DNA from 2 places in the Mesorhizobium sp. WSM4884 genome. Region 1 is predicted to be linked to the other one. Evidence: predicted binding sites of a transcription regulator. Region 1 holds the regulator's gene; the other holds the start of a gene.
What was found. Region 1 encodes LexA, which represses DNA repair genes until DNA is damaged. Its sites were predicted from a motif close to TGTTCNNNNTGTGTTCNG; they were not measured.
Positions count from the first base shown of each region.

Region 2: the regulator LexA is predicted to act here: its motif matches at 2,265-2,282, upstream of P9236_RS01110 (UvrD-helicase domain-containing protein).

Region 1 covers NZ_JARTVO010000004.1:340,188-344,616, forward strand. Annotated here, with positions in the region: gene P9236_RS09065 (ComEC/Rec2 family competence protein) at 59-2,524, shown strand; gene lexA (transcriptional repressor LexA) at 2,508-3,242, opposite strand; gene glp (gephyrin-like molybdotransferase Glp) at 3,359-4,429, opposite strand, start outside.
Region 2 covers NZ_JARTVO010000001.1:255,987-260,415, reverse strand. Annotated here, with positions in the region: gene P9236_RS01115 (glucose/quinate/shikimate family membrane-bound PQQ-dependent dehydrogenase) at 1-2,151, opposite strand, end outside; gene P9236_RS01110 (UvrD-helicase domain-containing protein) at 2,334-4,429, shown strand, end outside.

The DNA of each region.
Region 1 (4,429 bases):
TTTCGCGCGGTCGGCGTTCATGTAGCATAGGAGGTCTGGGGCGCAAGGGGCAGACCCGATGGCTGGACGTGGCCGAGGTGCGGAGGAGGGCGAGGGGACGACGGCTGGCGTTAGCGAGCGCCTGCTGTTTGCAGGCACCGCGCCTGCAGAAGCGACGCCGGTTTCGGTTCCGGCGCCGCGTCCGGCCACGGAGATCTTGCCGCCGGGCGGTGATGCCGCGCCGCAGCCGCTTCAGCCGGCAACCATCGACCGAATCCGCAGGCAGTTCCGCCGCGCCTCTTTTTCCGCGCTTCGCCGAAGCGTCGCCTCGGCCGCCGCGACCGAGCTCGACCGCGGCATCGGTTTCCTGCTGGTGCCGGTGTTCCTTGCCGCCGGCGTGATCCTCTATTTTTCCTTGAACAGCGAGCCGGATCTCTACCGGCCGCTGGCGGCGGTGGGGCTGATGGCCGTCTGCGCGGTGGTTTCCCGTTCTTCGCCAAAGACGCATCTTATCTTCATGGCGGCGCTGTTTTGCGCGCTGGGCTTTGTCGCCGCGAAGGTCGAGACATGGCGGACCGCAACGCCGATGCTCGGCTCAGAGATACAGACGCGGCTGACGGGTCGCGTCGTCGTCGCCGAGGAGATGGCCAATGGCCGGGTGCGGCTGACCATCGACCTCGTCTCGACCGCGCAGCCAAAACTGCGCTACGCGCCGGATCGCGTCAGGCTCTCGGCACGCAGGATTCCGCCGAACGTGAAGGCAGGATCGCTGGTGACGGGCTATGCACGGCTCCTGCCGCCGACCGGACCGGTTCGCCCCGAAAGTTATGATTTTTCCTTCGACAGCTATTTCTCCGGCATCGGCGCCAGTGGATTTTTCCTCGGCGATCCGAAAGTCATTCCGACAAATGACCCTCCTGCCCAGGCGAGCATCGCCTCAGCGATCGAGAACGCGCGCGAGGCGATTGCCGATCACATCAGAAGCAGCGTCGGCGGACCCGAAGGCGAGATTGCCGCGGCGCTGATCGTCGGCGTTCGCGCGGGCATTCCCGAGGAAATCAACGAGGCGATGCGGCGGACCGGCATCTACCACATTATCTCGATCTCTGGGCTGCACATGGCGCTGGTCGCCGGCACAGTCATGCTTTTGCTGCGCGGCGTCTTCGCGCTGCTTCCGGATTTTTCGTCACGCCGGCCGGTGAAGAAGTATGCCGCTGCGATCGCGCTGGTGTCGATTGCCGCTTACCTCGTCATCTCCGGCGTGGTGGTCGCCGCCGAACGAAGCTTCATCATGCTCGCTGTCATGCTGATCGCCGTGCTCTTCGATCGCGCGGCGCTCACGATGCGCAACCTGGCGATTTCGGCCATCGCCGTCATCCTGGTGTCGCCGCACGAAGTGGTTGGTCCGAGCTTCCAGATGTCGTTCGCCGCGACCGCGGCCCTTGTCGGCGCCTATGCGGGCTGGGCCGACTACCGCGCCGGCAAGGTGAGAGCGCCGCCGGCGAAGCGGTCGTTCCTGCGGTTCCTGTCGCACAAGCTTGCGGTCGGAGCGGGCGGCGCCGCGATGACGTCGATCATTGCCGGAAGTGCGACGGCGCTGTTTGCCATCTGGCACTTCCAGCGCGTCTCGCCGCTCAGCCTGCTGGCTAATTTGGCCGTCATGCCGATCGTGTCGCTGGTCGTCATGCCGTTTGCCGTCTTTAGCGCACTGGCGATGCCATTCGGCTTCGATGGTCCTTTCCTCTACGTTATGGGCAAGGGCCTGACGGCGATGATCGCGATTTCGGCCTGGATTTCGGAACGGTCGCCGGTCGATGCCGTGGGGCTGATCTCGATCCAGTCGGTGCTGCTCGCGACAATCGCGCTGGTGATAGCAACCATGGCCACCACCTGGCTCAGGCTGGCGGCAGTGCCCTTCGCGCTGGCCGCACTACTGGCGGTCCCGCAAGTGCGCACGCCGGACCTGCTGATCTCCGAGGACGCGCATCTGGTGGCGATGCCGATCGGCGGCGGCGAGCTCGCCATCAATCGCGCCCGCTCCAACGAGTTCACCACCGACAATTGGAAACGCGCGCTGCGGGCCGAAACGATCGTGCCGCCGGAAACATTCGCGAAAGGCGCACTCGACATCGCAGACCCGGTCGACCTGCCGGCGGGATCCCCCTTTTACTGCACTGGCGATCTCTGCATTGGCCGGCATCCGTCCGGTGCAATCGTCGCCTTGGCGGAAAACCACGATAGCGCCAGGCCGGCCTGCAGCTTCGCCGACCTTATCGTCATCAACGACGCCACGGCCTACAATCCTTGCCGCGATCCACGCATCCTCGTCGTCACCAAGCGGCAGCTTGCGCGTGACGGCAGCGCCGCCGTCTACTTCGACGCGCAGTCGGCAACGGCGCGAGCCGCCATTCAATATGCCGTCGAAAAGCCCTATCGCCCCTGGCACGAACAGCGGCGCTACTCGCGCGAGGCGAGGGGACTAGCGCCATACGAGCGGCCTGAGAAGCCACAGACCAAGCCGCCGCCACTCAGTAGCGACGAATGAGCCCGACCAGCTTGCCCTGCACCTTGACCCTGTCCGGTCCGAAGATGCGGGTCTCATAGGCCGGGTTGGCGGCCTCGAGCGCGATCGAGGCGCCCTTGCGGCGGAAGCGTTTCAGTGTCGCTTCCTCGTCGTCTACCAGCGCCACCACGATCTCGCCCGGGCTCGCTGTATTGGCATTGCGGATGATCACCGTGTCGCCGTCGAAGATGCCGGCTTCGATCATCGAATCGCCCTTGACCTCAAGCGCGTAGTGCTCGCCGCCAGCGATCATATCCGGCGGAACTGTGATCGAGTGCGTCTGGTGCTGGATAGCGTCGATCGGCACACCGGCGGCAATGCGACCCATCACCGGGATGGACACGGCCGAAATGGCGTCGTCGTCATTGCTGGGCGTCGGCGTCCGGGAGGGCGCTGCCGGCTTGATCTGCCGGCCGAGATTGCCTTGACCGCCTTGGATGACGCTCGGCGAGAATTTTCTCGCCGCATTCAGGCCGGGCGCGATCGAATCGGGCAGGCGCAGCACCTCAAGAGCGCGCGCGCGGTTCGGCAGCCGGCGAATAAAGCCGCGCTCCTCCAGTGCCGTGATCAAACGGTGGATGCCCGACTTCGAAGCGAGGTCGAGCGCTTCCTTCATCTCGTCGAAAGACGGCGGAATGCCGCTTTCCTTGAGCCGTTCATGGATGAACATCAGCAGTTCATGTTGTTTGCGCGTCAGCATGGCGGCCCCCATGGGTTCTGGAACCAGAATCAGAAAAACAAACCCAGAACAAACACTATCTGTTCCAGTTGTGTTCCGCAACCGTTTAAAGTTTAGTGAATCTGTTGACGTTTTGTTCAGCGTAACATCAGAACGCTGCATTCGTCGCCGGCTTCCGCAGCCGGGGCGAACGGCTCGCGCACGATCAGGCCGTTGGCCTCGGCGAGCGTCCTCAGCATGGAGGAATCCTGGATGCTGAACGGTGTCGCGATCAACTGTCCGGCATCCTCGCGCACGACTGCCCGCACATAGTCCTGCCTGAGATCGTTGGCGCGCATCGCGGAAGCCAGCTGCGCGGTGCGGATGTCCTGTCGGAAATCGCGGCCGCCAAGACGCGCCAGGAGCGGCTTCAGGAACAATTGCGAGCAGACAAGACTCGCCACCGGATTGCCGGGCAGGCCGATGCAGCGGATTTTGCCAAGCCGGCCAAACATCAGCGGCTTGCCGGGGCGCATGGCGATCTTCCAGAAATCGAGCTGCATGCCTTCGCCGGTCAGCACGTCGTGGATCAGATCGTGATCACCGACCGAGGCGCCGCCGAGGGTGACGATGACATCGGCGCCGACCGCGACCGCTTTCTTGACCAGCGCCGAAATCGCATCCTGCCGGTCGGCGGCGATACCGAGGTCGAGGGCGCGGGCACCGACCGACTGCGCCGTCGCCGCTACGCCATAGGCGTTGGACGAGATGATCTGGTCGGGGCCGAGCGCGCTTCCCGGCGGTAGCAATTCGTCGCCCGTGGCGATGATGGCCACCATCGGCCGACGCACCACGTTGAGGCTCGGATGATTGGCGGACGCCGCCAGCGATAGCGCTGCTGGATCGAGCAGGCGGCCTTTTTCGAGAAGTACATCACCCTGGCCGAAGTCGAGTCCACGGCGACGGACGTTGCGTGCTTCCGCCGTCGGCTCGGTCACTTCGATGCTGCCGCCGCCGAGGTCGCGAACATTTTCCTGGATGACGACGGTGTCGGCGCCTTCGGGGAGCGGCGCACCGGTGAAGATGCGCACCGCCTTACCCTTGCCGACGGAGCCGGCAAAACCGCGCCCGGCGGGCGCCACGCCGATCACGGAAAGCCGCGCCGGCACGGAGGTCACGTCGACAGCGCGGGCGGCATAGCCGTCCATGGCCGAAGCGTCGAAGGGCGG
Region 2 (4,429 bases), on a different contig from region 1:
GGTGAGATCGTAGGCGCGCAGATAGTCGTCGACCGCCGCACCCAGGAAGGCCACGCCGCCGGCGGTGATCATCGGCCCGCCGATGCCCGGAACGCCGACCTTGAACGGCAGGGGCAGCGGCGTCATGTCGTAGACGGTGCCGTTGCGGTGCCTGTAGGCGGTCTGGCCGGTCCTGAGGTCGACGCCGGCGACGTAGCCCCAGGGCGGCGCCTGGCAGGGAATGCCGAGCGGCGACAGGAACGGTTTCAGTACCACCGCGTAGGGTGCGCCCTCGTTGCGGTTGAGCCCTTGCTCGCTGCCTTTGGTGCTGTCGCCCGGCGGCGGCACGTCCGCGTGCGGAACGAGCGTCGAGGTGAAGGCGAGATAGGTCGGCATGCCGAACATCACCTGCCGCACCGGGTCGACCGCGACGCCGCCCCAGTTGAAGACGCCGAAATTGCCGGGATAGATGAGCGATCCCTGCAGCGAGGGCGGCGTGTAACGCCCCTCGTAGCGCAATTTCCTGAGCGCGATCCGGCACGCCAGCTGGTCGAACATGGTGATGCCCCACATGTCCGCGCCGGTAAGCCGCCTGGGATTGAACGAAAGCCCCGACTCCGGCTGCGTCGGCGAGGCATGGTCGCCTTCGATCGCGCCGCCCGGCGCCGGCATCTCCTTCACCGGGATTATCGGTTCGCCGGTGCTCCGGTCGAGCACATAGAGGTCGCCCTGCTTGGTCGGCCCGACCAGCGCCGGCACGACCGTGCCGTTGGCCGAGGTGATGTCGACCAGTGTCGGCTGGGCCGGCACGTCCATGTCCCACAGATCGTGATGCACCAATTGGCGAACCCAGCGCAATTTTCCGCTGTTGAGGTCGAGCGCGGTGATCGAGGAGGAGAATTTTTCGGTATTGGCGCTGCGGCCCATGCCGAGCTGGTCCGGCGTCTGGTTGCCGAGCGGCAGGTAGAGCAGGCCGAGCTTCTCGTCGGCGCTCGCCGTCGACCACATGTTGGGTGAGTTGTTCGTGTATTTCTGCTCCGCCGGTAGCGGCGCCGTCTGGTCCGGATTGCCGGAGTCCCAGTTCCACAGCAAGGCACCGGTGCCGGCATCGTAGGCGCGGATGACGCCCGACGGCTCCTCGGTCGAATAATTGTCGTTGACCGCGCCGCCGACGATGATCTTGCCGGCGACGATCAGCGGCGCCGAGGTCGAATAATAATAGCCCGACTTCGGATAGGGCATGTTGGCCATGAGATTGAGCGTGCCGCTTTCGGCGAAGGACGAACATACCTGGCCGCTGGCGGCATCGAGCGCGATAAGCCTGGCATCGGAGGTCGGCAGATAGATGCGCCCAGCACAAGGCTGCCCGGCCGCGATCTTCGGGTCGGCATAGTAGGACACGCCGCGGCAGGTCTGGTGCTGGCGGTTGGGATCGAGCTTGACCTTCGGATCGTAGCGCCACTTCTCCTTGCCGGTCGCGGCATCGATGGCGATGGCGAAATTGTGCGGCGTGCAGATGAACAGCGCGTCGCCCACTTTCAGCGGCGTTACCTGATAGGTCGTCTCGCCGATATCGTCGGGACCTTTCACGTCGCCGGTGCGATAGGTCCAGGCCGGCTGCAGCTTGGCAGCGTTGTCGGGCGTGATCTGATCGAGCGGCGAATAGCGCTGGCCGAATGGCGTGCGGCCGTAGAAATGCCACTCGCCGGCCGGCATGTCGCCGCCGAGATTGGCCGTCGGCGTCACCTTGTCGGTGTCGAGTGTGCCGCCGATATCCGTTGGATCGGTGGTCATCGAATAGCCCGCCACCGCAAGCGAGGCCAGCACCGCCAGGATGAGAGGCGCGCGGCCGTCCGGACCGGTGAACCCTCGCCTTGCCCATGGGGTCAGCAGCCACAGCGCGACGAGGACGATGATGCCGCCGCGCGGGCCGAGCTGCCACCAGTCGAAGCCGATCTCCCACACCGCCCAGCACAGCGTGCTGAGCACGAACACCGCATAGAGCCAGAGCCCCGTCGACTTGCGACGAAAGATAAGAAAGGCCGTGACCAGAAAAGCGAGACTCGCAATCACATAATACCAGCTGCCGCCCAGCGAGACCAACCAGATGCCGCCGCCACCGAGAACCAGGCCGATAAGGAGGAGGACAAGGGACGTGATGGTGACAGCCAAGACGGGTGCTCCTTCGACTGCTGCGCACTTGCGGCGCCTCTCAGGAAACGGCTTGCCGCCCCTGCCCTGCCGGCACCTTTCCCTCACCGGCCGCGCCTGTCAAGCAAGCCGGACAGTGCAAAAACAGAACAAAACGTAGACACTTCTGGCCTTTCGCTGCCGAATCACTACATTCGGGGACGATGTCCGGCTTTTCGGAAGACATGCCCTTCTTTGACGAACCGAATGCGCGGCCCGCCCCATCCGGCATTGCTGCGCGCGCCATGGCCGCGCGCAGCGCGCAGAGCCGTGCGCCCGATTATCTCAACGGCCTCAATCCGGAACAGCGGCTTGCCGTCGAAACAACGGAAGGCCCGGTTCTGGTGCTGGCTGGCGCCGGCACCGGCAAGACGCGGGTTTTGACCACGCGCATCGCCCACATCCTTGCCACCGGCAGGGCCTTCCCGTCGCAGATTCTCGCCGTCACCTTCACCAACAAGGCCGCGCGCGAGATGAAGCAGCGCATCGGCTTCCTGATCGGCGAGGAGAATGTCGAGGGCATGCCCTGGCTCGGCACTTTCCATTCGATCGGCGTCAAGCTTTTACGACGCCATGCCGAGCTTGCCGGGTTGAAATCCGATTTCACCATCCTCGACACCGACGACGTCGTTCGGCTGATCAAGCAGCTGATCCAGGCGGAAGGTCTGGACGACAAGCGCTGGCCGGCGAAGACATTCGCCCAGATGATCGACAACTGGAAGAACAAGGGCCTCGGCCCTGACGAGATTCCGGAAGGCGACGCCCGCAGCTTCGGCAACGGTAAGGGCCGCCAGCTCTACAAGGCCTATCAGGAGCGACTGCAGACGCTGAACTCCTGCGACTTCGGCGATCTGCTCTATCATCCGATCCGCATCTTCCGCGCCTATCCTGACGTGCTGAAGGATTATCACCGCAAGTTCAAATACATCCTCGTCGACGAGTACCAGGACACCAACACCGCGCAATACATGTGGCTGCGGCTTCTGGCACAGCGGTCAAACGCCGGACGTTCGCCGTCGGCCGAAGGCCGCAAGCCCGACCGGGCGTCGGCCGGTCAGGCCGCCCCCGCGGAGGCCAGCGAGCGAAGCGAGCGCGCGGCCGTGAGCGAAAACAAAGTAAACATCTGCTGCGTCGGCGACGACGACCAGTCGATCTATGGCTGGCGCGGCGCCGAGGTCGACAACATCCTGCGCTTCGACAAGGATTTTCCGGGCGCGACCATCATCAGGCTGGAGCGCAACTACCGTTCCACCGCGCATATCCTGGGCGCCGCCTCGCACCTCATCTCCCACAATGAGGGCCGCTTCGGCAAGACGCTGTTCACCGACCGCGACGATCCCGAGGACGACAAGGTGCATGTCCATGCCGCCTGGGACTCGGAGGAAGAGGCTAGAGCCATCGGCGAGGCGATCGAGGCCTATCAGCGGCAGAAGCACAATCTCAACGACATGGCGATCCTGGTGCGCGCGTCCTTCCAGATGCGCTCCTTCGAAGACCGCTTCATCACGCTGGGCTTGAACTACCGCGTCATCGGCGGCCCGCGTTTCTACGAGCGGCTGGAAATCCGCGACGCGCTGGCCTTCTTCCGCGTCGTCGCCAACAGCGGCGACGACCTCGCCTTCGAGCGCATCGTCAACGTGCCGAAGCGCGGCCTTGGCGAAGCGACCATTCGCCAGATCCACGACACGGCGCGCGCCATGCAAATCCCGATGCTGGAGGCCGCGGCGACGCTCGCCGAAAGCGACGAGCTGAAGCCGAAGCCGCGTGCAGCACTTCGCGAGGTCGCGGCCAATTTCGAGCGCTGGCAGAAGGCGCTGGAGACCACGCCCCACACCGAGCTCGCCGAGACCATCCTGGAGGAAAGCGGCTACACCGACATGTGGAAGAACGACCGTTCGGCGGAAGCGCCCGGGCGGCTGGAGAACCTCAAGGAGCTGATCCGCTCCATGGAGGAGTATGAATCGCTGCGTTCCTTCCTCGAGCATGTCGCGCTGGTCATGGAGGCCGAGCAAGGCGAGTCGCTCGACGCGGTCTCGATCATGACGCTGCACTCGGCCAAGGGTCTCGAATTCGAGACCGTTTTCCTGCCCGGCTGGGAGGAAGGCCTCTTTCCCCACCAGCGCGCGCTGGACGAAGGCGGCCGTTCCGGCCTGGAGGAGGAACGCCGCCTTGCCTATGTCGGCCTGACGCGGGCGAAGAAGAACCTGCATATCTGGTTCGTCTCCAACCGTCTGATCCACGGGCTGTGGCAATCGACGAT